Regions from separate parts of the Methylosinus sp. is20ea genome, predicted to be linked through region 3. Evidence: predicted binding sites of a transcription regulator. Region 3 holds the regulator's gene; each other region holds the start of a gene.
What was found. Region 3 encodes PhoB, which activates phosphate uptake and scavenging genes when phosphate is short. Its sites were predicted from a motif close to TGTCATNNANCTGTCAT; they were not measured.
Positions count from the first base shown of each region.

Region 1: the regulator PhoB is predicted to act here: its motif matches at 3,588-3,604, upstream of AC6IY7_RS09730 (glycerophosphodiester phosphodiesterase).
Region 2: the regulator PhoB is predicted to act here: its motif matches at 1,911-1,927, upstream of pstS (phosphate ABC transporter substrate-binding protein PstS).

Region 1 covers NZ_AP046088.1:2,135,168-2,143,042, forward strand. Annotated here, with positions in the region: gene AC6IY7_RS09720 (Hsp33 family molecular chaperone) at 1-968, shown strand, start outside; gene AC6IY7_RS09725 (acetyltransferase domain-containing protein) at 1,020-2,216, shown strand; gene AC6IY7_RS09730 (glycerophosphodiester phosphodiesterase) at 2,259-3,524, opposite strand; gene AC6IY7_RS09735 (fumarylacetoacetate hydrolase family protein) at 3,647-4,336, shown strand; gene AC6IY7_RS09740 (pyridoxal phosphate-dependent decarboxylase family protein) at 4,797-6,341, shown strand; gene AC6IY7_RS09745 (rhomboid family intramembrane serine protease) at 6,432-7,875, shown strand, end outside.
Region 2 covers NZ_AP046088.1:3,472,500-3,480,374, forward strand. Annotated here, with positions in the region: gene AC6IY7_RS16170 (FAD-dependent oxidoreductase) at 1-711, opposite strand, end outside; gene pstS (phosphate ABC transporter substrate-binding protein PstS) at 764-1,810, opposite strand; gene AC6IY7_RS16180 (NADH:ubiquinone oxidoreductase subunit NDUFA12) at 2,067-2,474, shown strand; gene AC6IY7_RS16185 (DUF2155 domain-containing protein) at 2,641-3,279, shown strand; gene aat (leucyl/phenylalanyl-tRNA--protein transferase) at 3,251-3,958, opposite strand; gene AC6IY7_RS16195 (acyl CoA:acetate/3-ketoacid CoA transferase) at 4,464-6,413, opposite strand; gene AC6IY7_RS16200 (cupin domain-containing protein) at 6,762-7,250, shown strand; gene AC6IY7_RS16205 (hypothetical protein) at 7,229-7,609, opposite strand; gene mdoH (glucans biosynthesis glucosyltransferase MdoH) at 7,655-7,875, opposite strand, start outside.
Region 3 covers NZ_AP046088.1:1,328,586-1,336,460, reverse strand. Annotated here, with positions in the region: gene AC6IY7_RS06140 (glycosyltransferase) at 1-29, shown strand, start outside; gene hpnC (squalene synthase HpnC) at 87-965, shown strand; gene hpnD (presqualene diphosphate synthase HpnD) at 962-1,825, shown strand; gene hpnE (hydroxysqualene dehydroxylase HpnE) at 1,822-3,066, shown strand; gene AC6IY7_RS06120 (hypothetical protein) at 3,182-3,682, shown strand; gene phoB (phosphate regulon transcriptional regulator PhoB) at 3,700-4,443, opposite strand; gene phoU (phosphate signaling complex protein PhoU) at 4,440-5,165, opposite strand; gene pstB (phosphate ABC transporter ATP-binding protein PstB) at 5,195-5,980, opposite strand; gene pstA (phosphate ABC transporter permease PstA) at 5,977-6,816, opposite strand; gene pstC (phosphate ABC transporter permease subunit PstC) at 6,820-7,740, opposite strand.

The sequences.
Region 1 (7,875 bases), 810 kb from region 3:
CGGACGAGGCCAACGCCCGGCCGGCGTCGCCCCTCGCCGAGGACGACAGCCTGCTCCCCTTCGCCGTCGAGCCGCTCGATCTGCGCGGGCGGCTGGTGCGGCTCGGGCCGGCGGTCAATTCCATCCTCACCCATTATGATTATCCGCCGTCCGTCGCGCGCCTGCTCGGCGAGGCGGCGGCGCTGACGGCGCTGCTCGGCTCGCTCATCGAGTCGCATGGGCGCTTTCAATTGCAGACGCGCAGCGACGGGCCGGTCGATATGATCGTCGTCGATTTCGACGCGCCGGGAAAGCTGCGCGGCTTCGCGCGCTATGACGAGAGCCGCATGATCGCGGGCATGAGCCCGGGCGCGCTGCTCGGCCAGGGCCATCTTGCGCTGACCATGGAGCGCGACCGCGACGCCGCGCGCTATCAGGGCGTGGTGCCGCTGGAGGGCGACGGCTTCGCCGAGGCGGCGCATCGCTATTTCCGCCAGTCCGAGCAGATTCCGAGCTATGTGCGGCTCGCCGTCGCCGAGAGCGTGACGCCCGCCGGGCGCAGCTGGCGCGCCGGCGGATTGCTGCTGCAATATTTGCCGGAGACGCCGCTGCGCCTGCGCGATCTCGACCCCGGCGACGCGCCCGGGGGCGCGGGCCTGCGGGAAGACGACGAAGACGACAAAGACGAAGACGACGCTTGGGTCGAGGGTCTGTCGCTGGCGGCGACGACGCAGGATCACGAGCTGGTCGATCCCGGCTTTTCGGGCGAGCGCCTGCTCTATTCGCTGTTCCATGAGCGCGGCGTGACGGTCTATCCGACGCGGCCCGTCGTGGAGGCCTGTCGCTGCTCGACGGAGCGCATCGTCAATCTCCTGCGCAGCTTCACGGCGCAGGACCGCCGTGACATGATCGGCGACAATGGCCGCATCGGCGTGACCTGCGAATTCTGCCGCACGCTGCGGGAGCTCGACCCGGCCGATTTCGATTAGCGCGGCGGACGCGCTCTCCCTTTTCCCCGTCGGCGATCGGAGAAAAACGTCATGACCGATACGATGGAGTTTGTCGCAACCGCCGAGCGCGAAGCCGTCACGCTTCCCGCGGGAACGCGTCTCCTCTCCATCGATCGCCTGCGTGGGCTCGTCATCATCGTCATGGCGCTCGATCATGTGCGCGATTTCTTCGACGCCGACGCGCTGCGCTTCGATCCCACCAATCTCGATCACAGCTATCCGGCGCTGTTTCTCACGCGCTTCGTCACGCATTTTTGCGCGCCGACCTTCACCTTTCTCGCCGGCGTCTCCGCCTATCTGCACGGGCTCTCGCTCGAGGATCGCGGCGCCCGCGCGCGCTTTCTGTGGACGCGCGGCCTGTGGCTGATCCTGCTCGATATTTTCGTCATCAGCCCGGTGTGGACGGTCGGCTCGGGCGCGATAGAGCTCGGAACCCTATGGGCGATCGGCTGCGGCATGATCGCGCTTTCGGCGCTCATCTTCCTGCCGACGCGCGGCGTGCTGGCGATCGGCGCGGCAATCCTCGTTCTGCATAATCTCTTCGATGGCGTTCACGCGGCGCAATTGGGCGGTTTCGCGCCCTTCTGGAATGTGCTGCATGAGAAAGGGCCGCTGCCTTTCGGCCTCAGCGGCCAGGTCTATTATCCCGTGCTGCCCTGGATCGGCGTCATAGCGCTCGGCTATGGGCTCGCGCCGATCTTCCTATGGCCGCATGAGCGTCGGATGCGGGGGCTCGTCGCGCTCGGCCTCGCCTTTCTCGCGGGCTTCGTCGTGTTGCGCTTCGCCGGCGTCTATGGCGACATGCGGCTCTGGCTGACCTATCCGGACGGCGTCAGAACGGCGCTCTCCTTCCTCAATGTCAGCAAATATCCGCCCTCGCTACACTACACGCTGGTGACGCTCGGCGGCGGGCTTCTGCTGCTGCCGGCGTTGGAGCGGGCGGACGGCGCCGTGGGGCGCGTGCTGGCCACATTCGGCCGCGTTCCGCTCTTCGCCTATGTGCTGCATCTCTATGTCATTCTCGTCGCCGCTCTCGTCGTCGCCCTCGCCAAGGGCGTCGATCTGAAGGGCCTCGAGAGCGGCGGCCCGCCGCCCGAGAATTACGGCCTCGGCCTCGCCGGCGCCTATGTCATGTGGATGCTGATCATGGCGGCGATCTATCCCGCCTGCGTCTGGTTCGCGGGCGTCAAGCGGCGTCGCCGCGATTGGTGGCTGAGCTATTTGTGAGAATGTGCGGACGACAGCGCCGAACCGCCGTCCGCATCGATCTCAATTGGCGTTGAGCCAGCGCAGGCCGCGGCAGGCGGCGTCATGGCCATAGAGGCCTTTGACCAGACATTTGGCCGCATCGGGGTCGGTCTTCAGCGCCCACAGCGAGCGCGCCGTCACCGCCGTATCGGCGAAATCGCTGAACAGGCCGTCGACGCCGAGCTTATAGAAGGTCAGATATTCATTGACCGGAACGCCTTTGTAATCGCTGGCGAGGCGGCGCTGCTCATTGCGGAATGTGTAGGGATGCACGAGCAGGCCGGCCGCATGCGCGTCGGCGACGACCGAGGTCGGCGCCAGCAGCTTGCGATCCGCCTCGTCGACGAGCCCGTCGCCATTGGCGTCGGCGCAGGCGTTGGCGACGATCTTTATGCAGGCGGAGCTGATGAGATAGGTCTTCCACGGTCCGACGCCATCGGCATAGGTGCGGACCTCGGCGAGGCCAGCGGGCTTCAGCAGATCGGCGAATTTGCCCTGGCGTCCGGCGACGGTCCAATCGAAGGGCCGATCATAGGGCGGCGTGAAATCGAGCGAGCCGTCCGGATTGACGTCATTGGCGTCGACGAGCTGGATCAGCCGCACCGTCGTCTTCTTGCGCAAATATTTCAGATTGGCCTGCTCGAAACTCTGGATGAAGACCGGAGCGCTGTGGTGGTTCCAGCCGTGGCGCGTCAGCACGGCGAGCAGGCGATCCTCGAGCGGCAGGCCCAGCCACTGATGATAGGTCGGATGCTTGGTCTCGGGATAGACGCCGATGACGCGGCCTTCATCGCGGCTCTTGCGCTTGGCGAGCTCGATGATCTCGTCGAAGCTCGGAATGCGGAAGCGCCCGTTGAAGTCCGGGTCGCGTTCGGCGAAGGCCTGGACGGCGCCGATCTGCTTGATCTCTTCCCAGGTGAAGTCGCTGACGAAATAGCCTTCCTGCTCGGCGCCGTCGATTACCGCCTTGCGCTTGCGGCCGGAAAATTGCGGCAGGCTCGCGACATTGGTGGTGGCGATGATGTTCGGCTCGTGGCGGGCGATCAGCACGCCGTCCTTGGTCGAGACGAGGTCCGGCTCGATGAAATCGGCGCCGAGCTCGATCGCCAGAGCGTAGGATTCGAGCGTATGCTCCGGCACATAGCCGCCGGCGCCGCGATGGCCGATGACGATGGGACGATGCGGGCCGTCATCCGGAGAGGCGGCGGCGGGCAGAGGCGCGAGCAAAGCGGCGCAGATCAAAGCGCATGACGCGGCGCAAGACGCGCGGGACAGAAGCTCAATCATGAAATATCCTCGAAACGATGTGTTTTTGACATCGCTCCGATAGATGGTCAGTCTCTCACAGTTATGACGGCGCCGCGACGCTCGCGCCGCGTCCGCCGCGGAGTGAAGCGAGAGGTTTCGCAGTGAGCGCATTTTTGTTTCCGCCGCCGGCGCCGGCTGCGCTTTCGATCGCGGGAGAGTCGTGGCGCTTTCCGGTGCGGCGCATTTTCTGCGTCGGGCAGAATTATGCCGCCCATGCGCGGGAAATGGGCAAGGACCCCTCGCGCGAGCAGCCCTGCTTCTTTTCCAAGCCGGCGGATGCGGTGGTCGCCAGCGGCGCGACCATCCCCTATCCGCCGCGAACCTCCGATCTGCACCATGAGATCGAGCTGGTCGCGGCGATCGGCCGCGGCGGGGCGGATATCGCCCGCGCGGATGCGCTCGCCCATGTGTTCGGCTATGGGGCGGGGATCGACCTCACCCGCCGCGATCTGCAGAGCGAGGCGCGCAAGGCTGGCCGCCCATGGGACCTCTCCAAGGGCTTCGACAATTCGGCGCCGCTGGGCGCGCTGGCCGCGGCCGAGCGCATCGGCCATCCGGGCAAGGGCCGCATCAGCCTCGCCGTGAATGGCGCTGTGCGGCAGGACGCCGATCTCTCCGAGATGATCTGGAGCGTCGCGGAGATCGTGGCGATTCTGTCCGGCTTCGTGCGGCTCGAGGCGGGCGATCTCATTTTCACCGGCACGCCGGCCGGCGTCGGGCCGATCGTCTCGGGAGACCATGTGGCCGGCGAGATCGAGGGCGTCGGGACGGTCGAGCTGACGCTCGCCTAGCCCTGCCTCCCGCTGGAGGCGAGCGCGATCGGATTCACACTTCACGAAACACTGCGGCCGTCATGGCCGGGCTCGTCCTGGCCATCCACGCCAAGCTGCTGAGAAACCAAAGGAAAGCGCTCCAGATCGACGGATTTCATCTCATGGCGGGCGCCGCTGGAGCTTCGGCGTCACGCTAAATTTCGAGACGCCTCGCCGTGCTGGCGTGGATGGCCGGGACGAGCCCGGCCATGACGTCGCGGGGCGAGGAGAATGTGCGCATTCGATAGCGGAGGCGAGCGGGAGGGGATGACGCCCTCCCGGAGTCTTCGCCGTCGAATCCCTCCGGCGATCTCTGGCCGGTCCTCGCCCTTGAAGGCGAGGGCGGGGGGCGCCGCCGCTCCCGGCGGCGATATTGCTTCGCAGCGCGAAAGCTGATTAGTCCTGTCCCACTTACGAAGCTCCCGGGGATGAAGCGGGAATGAACCATTCACAGCGGCCGCCGAAGCCGATCGGCGCGCCCGCCGACGCCTCGCCCGCGGATCTCGATCCGACGGATTGGGAGGCGTTTCGCGCCGAGAGCCATCGCGCGCTCGACCAGATGATCGACCATCTCGCGACGCTGCGCGAGCGGCCGGTCTGGCGCGAGCCCTCAGCGGAGGCGCGCGAGCGCTTCCGGCGCCCGCTGCCGGCCGAAGGGCGGGGGCTTTCGGCTGCGCTCGCGGATTTCGAGCGCTTCATCCAGCCTTACGCCAATGGCAATATCCATCCGCTGTTCATGGGCTGGGCGCAGGGGGCCGGCACGCCCGTCGGCATGGTGGCGGAAATGCTCGCCGCCGGGCTCAACTCCAATTGCGGCGGCCGCAATCACATCGCGCTCGATGTCGAGCGGCAGATCGCCGCCTGGATGGCGGAGGCTTTCGGCTTTCCGGCGGACGCTTCCGGCGTCTTCGTCACCGGCACGTCGATCGCCAATTTCCTGTCGCTGCTGGTCGCGCGCGAACATGCGCTCGGCGAGAAGAATGTGCGCAAGAACGGGCTGAAGGCGCTCGAGGAGCAACTCGTCGCCTATGCCTCGCGCGAGGCGCATAATTGCGTGCGGCAGGCGATGGAGCTCGCCGGCCTCGGCGCGCGCCATTTGCGGCTCATCGAGTCGGACAGCGCCCACTCGCTGTGCGTGGACGCGCTGAAGCGCGCGATTGCCGAGGATCGCGCCGCGGGGCTGCATCCGTTTCTCGTCGTCGGCACGGCGGGCTCGGTCGACACGGGCGCGATCGACGATCTCGACGCGCTCGCCGACATTGCGAAGGCGGAAGACCTCTGGTTCCACATAGACGGCGCCTTCGGTGCGCTGGCCGTTTTGTCGCCGGCGCTGAAGCCGCTGGTGAAGGGCCTCGAGCGCGCCGACTCCGTCGCCTTCGATTTCCACAAATGGCTGCATGTGCCCTATGACGCGGGCTTCTTCCTGGTGCGCGATCCGGAGGCGCATCGCCGCGCCTTCGCCGCCAACGCCGCCTATCTGACGCGCGCGCCGCGCGGGCTGGCGGCGGGCGAGATTTGGCCTTGCGATCTCGGCGCCGATCTCTCGCGCGGCTTTCGCGCGCTGAAGACCTGGTTCACCATAGAAGTCTTCGGCGCGGAGCGACTCGGCGCCTGCATAGAGAAGAGCTGCGCGCTGGCGCAGCGGTTGCGCAGCCATATCGAAGCGTCCAGCACTTTCGAGATGCGCGCGCCGGTGGCGCTCAATGTCGTCTGCTTCGGCGTGAAGGACGACGACGAGGCGGGACGGCTCAATCGCGAGATCGTGATGGAGCTGCATGAGAGCGGCGAGGCGGCGCCGTCGCTGACGCTGCTCGACGGCCATCCGACGATCCGCGCGGCGATCTTCAATCACCGCACGCGCGAAGAGGACATAGACGCCTTCATGCAGATGCTGGAGCGCGCCGCGCAGCGCGCCCGCGGCGAGCCGCCGCTGGAGCCGCTGCCGACGCCGCGCGAAGAGGGCGAGCCGCTGTCGCAGGATTGACGAGACTGCGAGTCCGCCGTCTAGGCAGCCCGAGATATTTCGGCTAAGCTTACGCCGACGTCATCTCTATATAGCGGCGGGTGTATTTCCATGACAGCCGAACATTCCACGCACGTCGAGATTCGGCGTGCGACCAAAAAGCTTTTGCTGATCTTCGTCGGTAGTCTGGCCTTCACTGCGGGAGGCGTCTTCATGACGCTTCACCCGGACGAACGTCATGGCGTCGCGGCCGGCGCGCTGGTTCTCGCCTTTTTCGGTCTCTGCGCGCTGGCCGCGCTCTGGCAGCTGATCCAGGCGCGAAAGCCCGCCTTCATTCTCACGGATCGTGATTTCTCCAGCCCCTCGATCGTGAGCGGCCCGGTTTCCTGGGGCGATGTTCAGAACGTCTATATGAGCGTCGCCAACAATCAGAAACTCTTGCATCTCACTCTCTATCCGGTCGCCGCGGATCGGCTGGAGCGCGCCGGATTTTTAGCGTGGCTCGGGGGACTTTTCGGTTGGCGTAGCCGCGAGATCGTTTTTCCGCTCTCCACGTTGGATGTCGAGCCGGACAAATTGGCGATGTTCGTCGCGACCAGAGTGGAGGAGGCCAAGGCGCAGCAGACGCCGGAAGCGGCGGCGCTCGCGCGCGAGAGCGCGCCCCCCGAGCCGAAAGTCGCGCGCGTCGCGCCTTATTTCTCGATCGCGCTCGCGGTCGTTCTCGCTGCGATCTTCGCCTGCGAGCTGGCCTTCGCGCCTTTTCCGGCGACGGACGCCATTACGCCGGCAGTCGGAACTCTGGTCGCCATGGGCGGCTCGTCGCTCGCCGTTGTTCGCGACGGCGAATGGTGGCGATTGTTCACCGCGCCTCTGCTGCATGGCGGGTTGTTTCATCTGCTGCTCAATGTCGTCGCGCTGATCGCCGCCGGCTCGCAATTGGAGCGTCTCGTCGGGGCGGCCTGGTTCGCCGGCGTTTTCTGTGTCGGCGCGCTCGCCGGCTCGACGGCCTCCATCTTCTTCAACCCACCGGATATCGTCGGCGTCGGCGCGTCCGGCGGCGTCGTGGCTCTGTTCGCGGCGACCGCGGTCGCGAGCTATCGCTTTCCGCCGGGGCCGGGGCGCAACAATCTCCTGACCGGCTCGTTTCAGATTCTGCTGCCCTCCTTGCTGCCGCTCGTTTCGATCAGTCACGGCGCACATATCGATTATGCCGCGCATTTCGGCGGCGCGGCCGGCGGCCTGCTCTGCGGGCTCGCGCTTTTGCCGCTCTGGCCGATCGATCGGCCGCGGCCGGCATTCGACAAATTGCCGGCGGCGCTCGCGGCGGCTTTCTTCGCCGTCGCGCTCGGCTCCGCAACGCTCGTCCCACCGCGCCTCGCGCAAGTCCAGCTTCTCGCTCCCGACTTTCCGGCCGATTGGGAAAAGGCCAAGGCGGGCGCTGCTGCGACGCTCGCGCGCAATCCGCGCGACCCGCGCGCGCGTCTCGCGCACGCGGCTTGGCTGATCGATCATGGATCGGCCGCCGCGGCGGAAAAGGAATTGCGCGAAGCGCTCG
Region 2 (7,875 bases), 1.9 Mb from region 3:
CCTCAGCGCCTCGGCGCCGCCTTTGGGGATGACATAGCCGATCTGCCAATAGGCGCCGCGCTCGATCATCGCGACCATGCGGCCCGGCGCGGCGCGGCCGAATGTCTCCTCCGGATCATCCGCCGCGCGCCGCAGCTTGAACCACAGCACATCCATCGGCGCGCCGAAATCCTCCACCGCGAGGCCGGCCTCTTCGCGCAGCAGCGAGGTCCGTCCGTCCGCGGCGATCGTGAGATCGGCGCGAATCTCGATCGCTCCCTCCGGCCCCGACGCGCGCACGCCGGTGACGCGGCCGTCCTCCTCGATGAGGCCATCGGCGGCGGTCTTCATCAGCAGGCGGAAATTCGGCAGCTTCTTCGCCTCGCCGGCGATGAAGTCGAGAAAATCCCACTGCGGCATGAAGGCGACGAATTTGCACAAGGTCGGCAGGCGCCGGAAATCGGCGACGACGAATTTGCGGCTTCCCACCCAGGCGGAGACCTGAAACGCTTTGCGATGCGGCAGCTTCAAAAAAGCGTCGAGCAGGCCGAGCTCGAACATCAGTTGGAGCGTCGAGGGGTGGATCGTGTCGCCGCGGAAATCGCGAAGGAAATCTGCGTGCTTTTCCAGGACGATCGTCTCGACGCCGGCGCGGGCGAGCAGAAAGCCCGCCATCAGCCCCGCCGGGCCGCCGCCGACGACGCAGCATCTCGCGGAGATCGTCTGCGCCATTCGGCCTCCCCCTCGATGAAAGGGCCGAGCGTCGGCCCTCCCGTCTTTATGGTCAATTCATCAGCGGTTTTCCATTCGCATCCTTCACATTGGCCGCCCAGCTCTTGCGGATGAGCGCCACTACCGAGGCCGGCATAGGCTCGAAATCGAGCTCCTCGGCTGCTGCGGCGCCCTTGGAGAAGGCCCAATCGAAGAATTTCAGCGCTGCGAGCGCCGCAGTGGCGTCCTGCGGCTGCTTGGGCAGCAGGATGAAAGTCGCGGCGGCGATCGGCCAGGAGTCCGCGCCCGGCTGCTCGGTGAGCAGGCGGAAAAATCCCGGCGCGCTCTCCCAATCGGCGGCGGCGGCCGCGGCCTCGAAGCTCTCCTTGCCCGGCGCGACGATCTTGCCGTCGCGGTTCATCAGGCTGACGGCGGCGAGCTTGTTCTGCTTGGCGTAGGCGTATTCGACATAGCCGATCGCGCCTTTGGAGTTGGCGACATTATTGGCGACGCCCTCATTGCCCTTGGCGCCGAGGCCGAGCGGCCATTCCACGGCGACGTTCTCGCCGACCTTGGCCTTCCAATCCGCCGAGACGCGGGACAGATAATCGGTGAAGCAGAAAGTGGTGCCCGAGCCATCCGAGCGATGCACGACGACGATCGGAGTCGCGGACAGCGAGATTTTCGGATTGAGCGCGCGGATCGCCGGATCGTCCCACACCTTGATCTCGCCGAGAAAAATGCGGGCGAGCGTCGTCCCGTCGAGAACCAGCCCGCCGGATGTGACGCCGTCTATATTGACGACGGGCGTGACGCCGCCGACGACCTGCGGCCATTGGATGAGCCCGGCGGCGTCGAGCTCCTTGGCGGACAACGGCTGGTCGGAGGCGCCGAAAGTGACGGTCCGCGCCTTGATCTGGCGGATGCCGCCGCCCGAGCCGATCGACTGATAATTGACCCGATTGCCGGTCTCCTTGGAATAGCTCTGCGCCCATTTGGCGTAGACGGGCAGGGGAAAAGTCGCTCCGGCGCCGGAAATGTCGAGCGCGCGCGCGCTCCCCACGGAAAGGATCGCCGCCAGCGCGGCGTGAAGAATAAGTCTCGAACCTTTGGAAATCATGCGGCCGCCCCTTTGGAATTCGACGCGACGCTCTTCTCCCGCGTGAGCCGAAAGCAAATATTTTCAGCTCTCTACGGTGCGCTTTCGAGGGCGCGGCGGCTGTCGTTATTCTGTCACATATCTCCTTTTCCACGAACCGTCGCCAAAAGCAAAGGTCGCGCATCGCCGCGGGGGGACCGAGCGGCGCGCCCGACTGGACATTGCGCCGTCTTGACGCAATAAGGAGCCACGCAAACATGGGATGGACGCTTCCGACATGTCCTACATCATTCGCTTCTTCACTTGGTGGAATCGGGCGACGCTCAGCACCGGCCTCTGGACGCTGCTCTATGGCGAGCGCGTCGGGACGGATGAGTTCGGCAACGTCTATTACCGCCGCCGCGGCGGCAAGATCGACAAGGCGCTGGGCTTCGAGCGCCGCTGGGTCATCTACAAGGGCTATGCCGAGGGCTCGGCGACGCCGCCCGGCTGGTATGGCTGGCTGCATCACATCGTCGACACGCCGCCGACGCAGGAGACCTACCAGCCGAAGGAATGGGAGCTGCCCTATCGCCCCAATCTGACCGGCACCTCCGCCGCCTATCACCCTCCGGGCTCGATCCTGGCGGAAGGCGTCCGCGCCAAGGCGGGCGGGGATTATCAGGCCTGGACCCCCGAGCCCTGATGTGAACGCGGGTCGCGGCGTCGCCCGCGACCATCGATCCGCCACGCTCTTCCTATTCAACGACGGCGCATGAGGCGCGGGCGGCCGGCCCGAGCCAGAGATCGGAAACCGACCCGATATGATCTCCCGCCCCTTCCGCCTCCGTTTCGCTTTGTCCGGAGCCGCGATGCTCGCCGGTCTCGGCGCGGCCTCGGCCGATCCCATTCGCAATCCGACAGCCATCTTCGCCGGGCTCGACAAGACGACCGGTCGAATCATCAATTTCGACGTCGCCATCGACGAGACCGTGCAATTCGGCTCGCTTCAGGTGACGCCGCGCGTCTGCAACACGCGGCCGCAGACCGAGGCGCCGCAGACCACGAGCTTCGTCGAGGTCGACGAGCAGGACACTGGGAAAAACGACGCCAAGCGGATTTTCTCCGGCTGGATGTTCGCGGCGAGCCCCGGCCTGCATGGTGTCGAGCATCCGGTCTATGACGTCTGGCTCGTCGATTGTCGCGGCGGCAAGGAGATCGTCCAGGCGCCGGCGGCCGATCCCGCCGCGGCGACGGGCGCTCCCGCCGCGGCCGCTCCGCCCGAGAAAAAGCGCTCCCGCTCCCGCAAGGTGGAGCCGGTCGCGCCCGTTCCGGTCGAGGCCGCGCCGATCGGACCGCGCGATTCGGTCCCTCCCGAGGGCGCGAAGACGCCGGACGGAGCCGACCCCGCAGCCGCGCCGCCGGCCGAAAAGCCCAAGAAGAAGAAAAAGAAGCAGCCGGCTCAGTCGGCGCCGGCCCCTGCTACGGCGCCTTCGCCATTTCCGTTTTGATCTCCGCCTCGGGGCGCAGGATCGCGACGATCTCGCGGCCGGGGACGGGCGCATTGTCCGGCCAGGCCGCGAATCGCGCCGGGGCGGTCAGCGCCTCTTCCAAAAGGCCGTGATAGGCGTCGCGGCTGATCTCGACCGCGCCCAGCGAGGCGAGATGCGTCGTGATGAATTGCGTGTCGAGCAGGCGGAAGCCGCCCTTGACGAGCCGCGCGACGAGATGCGCCAGCGCCACTTTGGAGGCGTCGGTCTCGCGGTGAAACATGCTCTCGCCGAAAAAGGCCGCGCGCATGGAGACGCCATAGAGGCCGCCGACGAGCCTGCCCTCCCGCCAGCATTCGACCGTATGGGCGAAGCCCATGTCGAACAGCTCACGGTATAGGCGCCTGATCTCGGCGTTGATCCAAGTGTTCTCGCGCTTGGGCGCGGAGGCGGCGCAAGCATCGATGACCGCGTCGAAATCCGTATCGACCCTGACCTCGAAACGATCGGAGCGGATCGTCTTGGCGAGCGAGCGCGAGACCTTGAAGGCGTCGAGCGGGAAAATGGCGCGCTCTTGCGGGTCCACCCAGAAGAGCTGCTCCTCTTCGGCGTTCTCGGCCATGGGAAACAGGCCGATCGAATAGGCGCGCAGCAGGATCTGCGGCGTGATGGCGTAATCTGCGGAGGAAGGGCGCGACATTTCGCAGATTGTAGCGCAATGCGCGCCGGAATCGAGAGCGTTCGGCGCCTAGTCCGAATGTCGAAGCGCAGCGGAAGCGGCGCGCGCCGGGCTGGCCCCTCCCTCACCCTCCCCCGCTTCGCGCTATCGAATGCACATATCCTCGCGCCCACGACGTCATGGCCGGGCTCGTCCCGGCCATCCACGCCAACGCGCCGAGGCTTCTCGGATGGTTGGCGTGATGTCGAAGTTCCGGCGACCTCTACCTGGCCCTGCCACAAACCCGCCCGACGCAAGCCGAAATCCGGCGATTTCCTCAAATTTCTCAGCTGCTTGGCGTGGATTGCCGGGACAAGCCCGGCCATGACAGCCGCTGGGTTTCGCTATGTGTGAATCCGATAGCCCGCTCCGCGGGAGAGGGGGCGGCCGACGTTACGCGAGCCCCCCGAGGCAGCGCGGAGCCAGCTCCCTCTCCCGCGATGCGGAGGAGTGTCGGGGAGGGGGCTTCGCGCTCCTTCGTTTTCGTTCAGCCTTCGCCGATCACCTCGAGGAAGCTGTGCGCGTCCTCCTTGCGCTCGAAGACATGCGGAGCGATGCCGCGCTTGCTCAGCGCCTCCTTCAGCTTCAGCCGCAGAAAGGCGCTCGTCGTGTAGCGCGTCGTCGTCACATAATAATTCTCGAGCATATATTGGATCATCTCCGCATAGTAATCGTAGAGATGTTCGCTGATGCGGAAATTGTCGAGATTGACGACCTGATTGACGCGCTTGCCGATCGTCTGGCAAGCGTCGATCAGCATTTTGCGCAGATCGTCTATGTCGCGCTTGGAGCGCGCGCTCCAGCCCTCGAGATTGAGGAACTGAATATTGCGATCGGCGTCATAGCTCACGCGATCCTGCAGATCGAGATTGAGCAGATCGGAGATCAATCCCATCGGCTCGTCGACGAAGATGCGCTTGTCCATCAGGATCGGATGCTTGACGATCGGCTTGAAGTCCATATGCGGAAGAATATCCCGCTCTATGTCTATGCCCGGCGCGACCTCGATGAGCTCGAGACCTTCCTTCGTCAGCTGGAAGACGCAGCGTTCGGTGACATAGATCACCGGCTGCTCGCGCTTTTGCGCATATTTGCCGCTGAAGGTCACCTGCTCGACGAATTTCAGAAACTTCCGCGCGCGGCCTTCCTTGAGGATTTTGACCTCGCCGTTCTCGATCGCGACATCGAGACCGCCAGCCGTGAACGTGCCGGCGAACACCACGCTGCGGGCGTTCTGGCTGATGTTGATGAAGCCGCCGCAGCCGTTGAGGCGTCCGCCGAAACGGCTGGTGTTCACATTGCCCTGCTCGTCGCATTCGGCCATGCCGAGGCAGGTCATATCGAGACCGCCGCCGTCATAGAAGTCGAATTGCGTGTTCTGGTCGATGATCGAATCGGCGTTGGTTGCCGAGCCGAAGGAGGAGCCGGAGGCGAGCACGCCGCCTATGGCGCCGGCTTCCGTCGTCAGCGTGATGAAGGGCGTGAGCTTCTCTTCATTGGCGACGGCGGCTATGCCCTCCGGCGCGCCGACGCCGAGATTGACGACGCCATTCGGCGGCAGCTCGAAGGCGGCGCGCCGCGCGATGATCTTGCGCGCGTCGAGCGTCATTTTCGCCATGCTCTCGACCGGCACGCGAATCTCGCCCGCCAGCGCCGGATTATAGATGACGCCGTAATTCATGCGGTGCAGCTCGGGCTGATCGGCGACGACGACGCAATCGACCAGAATGCCCGGCACTTTCACATCCTTCGGGCGGATGGAGCCGGCCTCGACGATGCGCTCGACCTGCGCGATGACGATGCCGCCATTATTATGCGCGGCCATGGCCTGGGCGAGCACGTCCAGCGTCAGCGCCTCCTTCTCCATGCTGATATTGCCGGAAGGGTCGGCGCTGGTGCCGCGGATGAAGGCCACGTCGATCTTCGTCGCCGTGTAGAACAGCCATTCCTCTTCGTCGATGACGACATGCTTGACGATCTCTTCCGTCGTCACTTCGTTGACGCGGCCGCCGCCGAAGCGCGGATCGACATAAGTATAGAGGCCGACCTTGGAGAAGAGGCCGGGCTGGCCGGCGGCGCAGGCGCGATAGAGCTGGGAAATGACGCCCTGCGGCAGGTTGTAGCCGAGAATCTTGTTCTCTGCGGCGGCCTGGGCGACCTTGGGCATGCGGCCGAAATTGCCGGCGATGACCCGGCGCAGCAGGCCTTCGTGATGCAGGCGGCCGGTGCCGAGCCCTTTGCTGTCGCCGGCGCCGGCGGTCATGATCAGAGTGAGGCCGCTCGGTCCGCCGGTCTCGACGAAACGCTTCTCCAGCGCGGCGTGCAGCGCCTCGGGAATGCAGCTCTGGACGAAGCCGGTGGTGGTCAGAACGTCATTTTCGCTGATGAGCGCAATCGCTTCGTCGGCTGTAATGACCTTGTTGTTCTTGTTGTTCATTTCCCTCGAGTTTCCTCCTCGCCGCCCGGCAGGGCGAAGGCCGCGGGCGCTGTCTTCCCGCGTTCCGCCATGCATGGGCGCCGGGTTTCGAACCGGCTTCGACACTAGAGTTTGCGACAGGGTTTCGCAATAGCGCCAGGAAATAGCCGCAGAGGCGCGAGGGCGCGAAATGCCTCGCTCGGCTGCGGCTCCGCGTCGCAGCTCGGCGAGCGCGCTGCGGCGCCGCGCGAGCGAGAGGCGCGCTCAATCGCATATTTATCTTATAGGCTTTAGCGACTATGCTGCGCTCATGGTCGGCGAGACGCGGCCGAACTGTGACATTTCCCGACGGCGTCCATAGAGCAAACCATGACCAAGCTCAGATTTCTCCTCGCGGGCGCCGCAGCGACGGCGGTTTTCGGCCAGACCCTGCCCATCGGCGCGGAGCCGGAAAAGAGTTTCGTCTACAAGCCCGCCGATGAGGTTCAATTCAAGAGCCCGCTCGGGATCGGCCCCGCCCAGGCGGTGCTGTTCGGCGATCCGTCGAAGCCCGGCGTCTATGTCGTGCGCGTGCGCTTCCCGCCCGGACATCATTCCAACCCGCATTTCCATTCGCAGGATCGTCATGCGGTGGTGGTCAAGGGCACATGGTGGAACGGCGTCGGCGAGGAGCTGGATTTCAAGAAGGCGCGGCCGGTGACGGCGGGCTCCTATGTGCTGCATCCGGCCGGCGGCGTTCACTGGGACGGCGCGGGCGAGGAGGAGGTCGTCATCCAGATCACCGGCGAAGGGCCGGTGGAGACGACGCCGGTCGGGGCGCCGGGCGCGCCGCAGGGCTATTGGCCGAAGCCGAAGTGAGATCGCGTCCGTTCCGATAGGGCGGCGACGGAGCGCGGCTCCATCGCCGCCATCGCACTGGCCGCCGCGTCGGAGAGCGCCGAGACGCCCGTCAGCAGCGCGAGGGCGAGGGCGATCGAGATTGCGATGCGCTGCTGCGCGGAGAGAGGCTCCTCTTCGTCCGACTTGCGCGAGACGATGATGAGATGCGGAGCGAGATCGCGGCGCTCGCGCAGGGTCTGCCCGCTGTCACGGCGGATGTCGGACCGCAGCACCAAAAGCCTCGCTCTGAGCTCGTCGCGCCGGCGGTCATGCATGGCGGCGCACTCTCTTCGCTTGTCTGCGACGATCGGATCGGAAACGGGCCATGTCGCGATCATGCTCCTCGATTGATAGGTCCTCTGGCCGGGCGGGGTCGGACAGAGTCAGGCCGGCTCCACAACCCTTTCGCGGACGTCGACGAGCGAGCGCCTCTGGCCGAGGCGCAGAGCGTCGATGATCGCCGGCGAGTCGATCTCCTCCGGGATCGCGCAGAGGCGCGCCCGCGCGAACCAGGCGCCGAGGCGCGGGGAGGCGCTCGCGAGCGCGAAAGGAAATGCCGCCAGATAGCCGAAGGTCAAGGGCGCCGACCATACCGCCAGCCGCG
Region 3 (7,875 bases):
CCTGGAAGGGCCGCTATCAGGCCCCCTGACACGAGCAGGCCCGTAGACACGAGCAGGCCTGTAGACACGAGGATGAGCGAGTTCACATGAGCGACATCGCCGCCGCCGGATCGGGGAAGGGCCATAAGGACGAGAATTTTCCCGTCGCCTCTCTCTTCGCGCCGCGCCACCGCGCGGCCGTGCTGGCCTTTTACGATTTCGTGCGCGCGGCGGACGATATCTCCGACCATATGACGCTCCCGGGCGAGCAGAAGATCGCCATGCTGGACCGCATGGAGGCGGCGTTGCTGGGCGCGGGCGAGGATATTCCCGTCGCAGCCAAGCTCCGCGCGGAACTCGACGCCCGCGGCCTCGAGCCCCGCCATGCGCAGGATCTGCTGATCGCCTTCCGCCGCGACGTGACGCAATTGCGCTATCGCGATTGGGACGATCTCATCGACTACTGCCGCTATTCGGCGATGCCGGTCGGCCGCTTCGTGCTCGACGTCCATGGCGAGGATCGCGCGACGTGCTGGGGGCCGAATGACGCGCTCTGCGCAGCGTTGCAGATCATCAATCACCTTCAGGACTGCGCGAAGGATTATCGCGGCCTCGATCGCGTCTATCTGCCGCAGGATGCGCTCGCCGCCCATGGCACGAGCGTCGAGATGCTGTCCGCCGAGCGCGCCTCGCCGCAGCTCGCCGCAAGCTTGCGCGCGCTGGCCGAGCGCACGCAGGAGCTGCTGAGAGAGAGCGCGCCATTCGCCGATCTCATCGCCGATACGCGGCTCGCCATGGAAGTGGGCGCGATTCAGCGCCTCGCCGAGACGCTGACGGCGCGCCTTCTCGTCGCCGATCCGTTGAGCGAGAAAGTTCACGCCGCCAAGGGCGCGTTCCTGCGCACGGCGCTCGTCGGGGCCGGAACGGTGCTGTTGCGCCGGTTGCTGTGGCCGCGCGCCGCCTCCGCCGCGAGCGTCGCGCGATGAGCATGGAGACGATCGCTCCCGAGGCGCCGCGGGTCGCCGCGAAAAGCTCCTTCTATCTCGCCATGCGCATCCTCGAGCCCGAGCGGCGCGACGCCATGTATGCGATCTACGGCTTCTGCCGCGCCGTCGACGACATAGCGGACGAAGAGGGCGACCGCGCCCTTCGCCTTTCCCAGCTCGATGATTGGCGGCGCGATCTCGACGCGCTCTACGCCGGCCGCACGCATCAGCGTTGCGCCGATCTGGCGCGGCCGGTGCGCCGCTTCGGTCTCGAGCGCGGCGATTTCGAGGCGGTCATCGATGGCATGGCCATGGATGTGGTCGAGGATATTCGCGCGCCGGAATGGGATCGGCTCGACCTCTATTGCGATCATGTCGCGAGCGCCGTGGGGCGGCTCTCCGTGCGCGTTTTCGGCCTCGCCGACGAGGCGGATAGCGCCCGCGGCGCGCTGCCGACCAAAGCGCGCATGCTCGCCTATCACATGGGCCGCGCCTTGCAGCTCACCAATATTCTGCGCGATCTCGACGAGGACGAGGCGCGTGGGCGCCTCTATCTGCCCCGCGAGGCGCTGGAGGCGGCCGGCGTCACGAATTTCGCGCGTGGCGCGGTGTTGACGCATCCGGGCCTGCCTGATGTCTGCGCGGCGGTGGCCGAGCGCGCGCGCAAGCATTATGCGGAATCGGAGCTTCTCATGCGCGTCTCGCCGCAGCGCGCGGTGAAGGCGCCTTATCTGATGGCGACAGCCTATCGCTCCGTTCTCGATCGTCTGGTGGCGCGCGGCTTTGCGCCGCCGCGCGAGCCCGTCTCCGCCTCGCGGACGAAAGTCCTGCTGGCCCTGCTCAGATTCGCGCTGACGTGACCGGAACCACGCATATTGTCGGCGCGGGTCTCGCCGGCCTCTCCTGCGCCATTCGCCTGACCGACGAGGGCCGCGGCGTCGCGCTCTATGAAGCCGCGCGCATGGCGGGCGGGCGCTGCCGCTCCTATTATGATTCCAGCCTCGATCTCACCATAGACAATGGCAATCATCTTCTGCTCTCCGGCAATGCCGCCGCGCTGGATTATGCGCGACGCATCGGCTCGGTCGGCGAGTTGGTGGGGCCGAAGGAGTGCGCCTTCGATTTTCTCGACACGCGCGACGGAACGCGCTGGCGCATGAGGCCCAATTCCTCGCGCCTGCCCTGGTGGATTTTCGTGCGCGATCGCCGCGTCCCCGGCACGTCGCCCGGCGATTATCTCGGCGCGATCGGCATTCTCCTTGCCAAAAAGGGCGCGACGATCGGCGAGGCGATGAATTGCTCCGGCGCGCTCTATGAGCGGCTGTGGGGTCCGGTTCTGCTCTCCGCGCTCAATACGGAGCCGCGCGAGTCCTCCGCCGCTCTCGCCGCCGCCGTGCTGCGCGAGACGCTCGCCGCCGGCGGCGCCGCCTGTCGTCCGCTGGTCGCGCGGCGCGGGCTCGGGACAGCTTTCATCGAGCCGGCGCTGACGAGGCTCGCCGCGCGTGGCGCCGGTCCGCGTTTCGCTGCACGGCTGAGGGGAATCGAGTTTGCCGATGAGCGCGCCGTGGCGCTCGATTTCGGCGATGAGAAAATCGCGCTCGGCGAGAATGATCGGGTCGCGCTCGCGGTTCCGCCCTGGGCGGCGCAGGAGCTGCTGCCGGGGCTCGTGGCGCCGGATGATTTCCGCGGCATCGTCAATGCGCATTTCAAGATCGCGCCGCCGCCCGGCCAGCCGGCGCTGCTCGGCATGATCGGCTCGCTCACCGAATGGCTGTTCGCTTTCGAGGACCGCCTCTCGGTGACGATCAGCGGCGCCGATCGGCTGATAGACGAGCCGCGCGAGAGCCTCGCCGAGCGCATATGGGCCGAGGTCGCCGCCGCCACCGGCCTGCCGGCCGCGCTGCCGCAATGGCAGATCGTGAAGGAGAAGCGCGCCACCTTCGCCGCGACGCCGGCGCAGCAGGAGCGCCGCCCCGGCGCTGTGACGCGCTGGCGCAATCTCTTCCTCGCCGGCGATTGGACCGCGACGGGCCTGCCGGCGACGATCGAAGGGGCGATAAGGTCGGGTTATCGCGCAGCGGAGCTGGCGGGGCGCTCGTAGAAGGGCTTCCGTGTCCCGGCCTTTGGCGCGCAGCGATGCCGGGTGCGCGAGGAGCTTTTCACCTCATTCAATTGACGCGTATTCAACATGTCATTGATTAAAAGGAGACTCAACGATGGAGCTCGTTGAACGCAGACTCGCGGAAATTCACATTTGTTTGGCGCGCGAGAAGGCGCTTCACCTGTTTGCGTTTGCGAGTTCTGTTTTTCCGAGCGAATGGTCAAAACCGTATATTGAACAAATAATCATTGAGGTTTTTGAGTTCGCTTTCCATGCGCGAAGGGTCAATGAGCTTTGTGGACTTTACGGCACAAAATTTCCAAGTGCAGGACGACTGCTGATTGAGCTTTCGGAGCATCCGGAAGGAGTTTTGGAGGAAAATTATTGGGATGCCCTCAACTACTTGGTTCATACCCGTCGTTTTATTTTCGGAAATGTTCACCACGATCATAGAAGAGTTTTTTTAGACAACGATACGAACCTCTGCCCCACATATCTGCGCATTACGACGGATAGGAAAGAGGAAAAACTCATCAGCATATTTGGGATCGTAGAGTGCTTCCTGTCGACTGCGATACCTGAGATAAAGAAGAGATTTCCGGAACTTCAATTCTGACGGCCTTTGGGAAGAGCCTAGCTCCTCCCAAAGGTCTCGTCGAAGGAATAGCCGGTGCCGCGCACGGTGCGGATCGGGTCTTTCTCGCGGCCGCGGATGATCGCCTTGCGCAGACGCCCGACATGCACGTCGACGGTGCGCTCGTCGATCTCCGCCGAGAGCCCCCACACGCTGTCCAGCAATTGCGCGCGCGAGAAGACGCGGCCGGGCTTTTCCATCAGATATTCGAGCAGGCGGAATTCCGTCGGCCCGAGATGAATCTCGCGCCCGCCGCGCTTCACGCGCCGCGTCTCGCGGTCGAGGTCTATGTCGCCGGCGACGAGCCGCGTCGCCACGCGCTCCGGCCGCGCGCGGCGCAGCAGAGCGTGAACGCGCGCCATCAGCTCCGGCGTCGAGAAGGGCTTCACCACATAATCATCGGCCCCGACGGAGAGGCCGCGCACCCGCTCGTTCTCGTCGCCGCGCGCGGTGAGCATGATGATCGGCATGGTGCGCGTGTCGTCGCGGGCGCGCAGCCGCCGGCAGATCTCCAGCCCCGAGACGCCGGGCAGCATCCAGTCGAGAATGACGAGATCGGGCACGGATTCGGCGAGGCGGATTTCCGCCTCGTCGCCGCGCTCCACATGCTCGACCTGGAAGCCCTCGGATTCGAGATTATAGGCGAGCAGCAGCGCGAGCGCCGCCTCGTCCTCGACGACGAGAATGCGCGGCGCGCGGTCGTGCGGCGCATCGCGCGGCGTTGCGACGCGTATCTCGTTCATTGCGTGGGCTCATCCGTTGCCGCGCTGGCGCCGAGGATCGTCGACTTTCCCTTCGGACGGTCGGTCGGCATCGCCTCGCCAGTGACGAGATAGACGATCGTTTCGGCGATATTGGTCGTATGATCGCCGATGCGCTCTATGTTCTTCGAGCAGAACAGCAGATGCGTGCAGAAGGAGATGTTGCGCGGGTCCTCCATCATGAAGGTCAGGAGATCGCGGAACACCGAATCTTCGAGCGCGTCGAGCTCGCTGTCGTTCGTCCAGACGGCGCGGGCGCGTTCGACATCGCGCTGGGCGTAGGCGTCGAGCACGTCCTTCAATTGCATGGCCGCCACTTCGGCCATGGTCTTCAGCCCGATGATGGCGCGGGGCACGCGCGCCTCGGAGAGGATTTTCACCGTGCGCTTGGCGATGCTCTTGGCGAGATCGCCGACGCGCTCGAGATCGGCGGCGATGCGCATCGCGGCGATGCATTCGCGCAGATCGATGGCCAGCGGCTGCCGCCGCGCGATGGTGAGGATGGCGTTCTCCTCTATCTCGCGCTGCAGCGCGTCGAGGCGCTGATCGGTGGCGACGACGCGATGGGCGAGCTCAATGTCGAAATTGGCGAGCGCATCCATGGCTTCGGCGAGCATTTTTTCGGCGATGCCCCCCATCTCGGCGATTCGGCGGCCGAGCACTTCGAGGTCGCGGTCATAGGAGCTGACGATATGTTCGCTCATGTCTCATATTCCTCGTGCGCGTAGCGCGCTCAGCCGAAGCGGCCGGTGATATAGTCCTGCGTCTTTTTGTTCTGCGGCGCGGTGAACAGATTGTTCGTCTCGCCGAATTCGACGAGATCGCCGAGATACATGAAGGCGGTGAAATCGGAGACGCGCGCCGCCTGCTGCATATTGTGGGTGACGATGGCGATCGTGTAGCGCTCCGACAATTCGTCGATGAGCTCCTCGATCTTCGCCGTCGAGATCGGGTCCAGCGCCGAGCAGGGCTCGTCGAACAGGATCACCTCCGGCTGAATGGCGACGGTGCGGGCGATGCACAGGCGCTGCTGCTGGCCGCCCGAGAGGCCGAGGCCGCTCGTATTCAGCTTGTCGCGCACCTCGTCCCACAACGCCGCGCCACGCAGCGCCGCCTCGACGCGCCCGTCGAGCTCGCTGCGCGAGAGCTTCTCGTAGAGGCGTATGCCGAAGGCGATATTGTCGTAGATCGACATGGGGAAGGGCGTCGGCTTCTGAAACACCATGCCGACGCGCGAGCGCAGCAGGTTGAGGTCGATGCGCGAATCCAGAATATTCTCGCCGTCGAGCAGCACCTCGCCCTCGGCGCGCTGCCGCGGATAGAGGTCGTACATGCGGTTCAATATGCGCAGCAGAGTCGATTTGCCGCAGCCAGACGGGCCGATGAAGGCCGTCACCTTATTGGTGTAGAGCGGCAGCGAGATCGATTTCAGCGCGCGCGACTGGCCGTAATAAAAGTCCAGATCACGAACCGAGACCTTGGTTGGAATAGTGGCTTCGACAACCGGCATGGCGGTCATTGTTGTTTTCCCTGGCTGCTGAGCGCACGCGCGGTGATGGAGAGCAGAAGGACGGCGATGGTGACGAGCAGAGCGCCGGTCCAGGCGAGCTGCTGCCAATCCTTGTAGGGCGAGAGCGCGAATTGGAAGATGACGACGGGCAGGCTGGAGACCGGCGCATTGAGATCCGTGCTCCAGAACTGATTGTTCAGCGAGGTGAACAGCAGGGGCGCGGTCTCGCCGGAGACGCGCGCGATGGCCAGCAGCACGCCGGTGATGATGCCCGATTTCGCCGCGCGATAGGCGACGCGCAGCAGCATATGCGAGCGCGGCAGGCCGAGCGCCGCCGCCGCCTCGCGCAGCGGGCTCGGCACCAGCAGCAGCATGTCCTCCGTGGTGCGCACCACGACGGGCACGACCAGCACGGCGAGCGCCAGAGCGCCGGCGATGCCGGAGAAATGCCCGACCTGCGCCACCACCACCGTATAGACGAAGAGGCCGATGACGATGGAGGGCGCGCTGAGCAGAATGTCGTTGATGAAGCGCACGACCATGCTGAGCTTCGAATAGCGGCCATATTCGGCCATATAGGTGCCGGCGAGCATTCCGAGCGGCGTGCCGAGCAGCACGCCGATCGTCGTCATCACCAGCGAGCCGGCGATGGCGTTGAGCAGGCCGCCGGTGGAGCCGGGCGGCGGCGTCATCTCGGTGAAGACGGCCGGCGTGAGGCCGCGCGCGCCCTCATAGATCAGCGCGCCGAGGATCAGCACCAGCCAAGCGAGGCCGAAGACCGTGCCGGTCCAGCACAGCGTCGTGGCGAGCGCGTTGGTGCGGCGGCGGGAGGCGGAGATGGACAAGGGTCAGGCTCCCGATTTCTGCTCGATGCGCATCAGCATGAAGCGCGCCGCCGCCAGCACGAAGAAGGTGATGACGAAGAGGATGAGGCCGAGCTCGATCAGCGCGGAGGTGTAGAGATCGCCGACCGCCTCGGTGAATTCATTGGCGATCGTCGCCGAGATGGTCGTGCCGGGCGCGAGCAGCGAGCTCGACACCTTATGCGCGTTGCCGATGACGAAGGTCACGGCCATCGTCTCGCCGAGCGCGCGGCCGAGGCCGAGCATCACGCCGCCGATGACGCCGACGCGCGTATAGGGGATCACCACATAGCGCATGACTTCCCAGGTCGTGCAGCCTATGCCCGAGGCCGCCTCCTTCAGCATCGGCGGCACGGTGTCGAACACGTCCCGCGAGATGGAGGTGATGAAGGGCAGCACCATGATCGCCAGGATGAAGCCCGCCGTCAGCATGCCGATGCCATAGGGCGGGCCGGCGAACAGGTTCGACAGCACGGGAATGTCGCCGGTGAGGGAGATCAGCGCCGGCTGCACATGCTGCTGCAGGAAGGGCGCGAGCACGAACAGGCCCCAAATGCCGTAGATGATCGACGGAATGCCGGCGAGCAGCTCTATGGCGACGCCGATCGGGCGGCGCAGCGCATGGGGGCAGAGCTCGGTGAGGAAAATGGCGATGCCGAGCCCGAGCGGCACGGCGATGATCATGGCGATGGCCGATGTCACCACAGTTCCGTAGATGGGCGCGACCGCGCCGAATTTCTCGGTGACCGGATTCCAGGACTCGGTCGTCAGAAAACCGAAGCCGAAGGCCTTGATGGCCGGCAGCGAGCCATAGATCAGCGAGAAGATCACGCCGCCGAGGATCAGCAGCACGAGAATCGCCGAGGCGCGCGTCAGATTGTGGAAGAAGAAGTCGAACAGGGCCATGCGGCCGAGAACTTTCCCGCGGTCGACTTCGGCGGCGCGGGGCTGCGCTTCTACGATTGCTAGGTCCGACACGCTATTGTCTCTCGTTTGGCGGGTGAAGCCGGCTTCCATCGCGCGCTCCCGAAGGCGGATTTT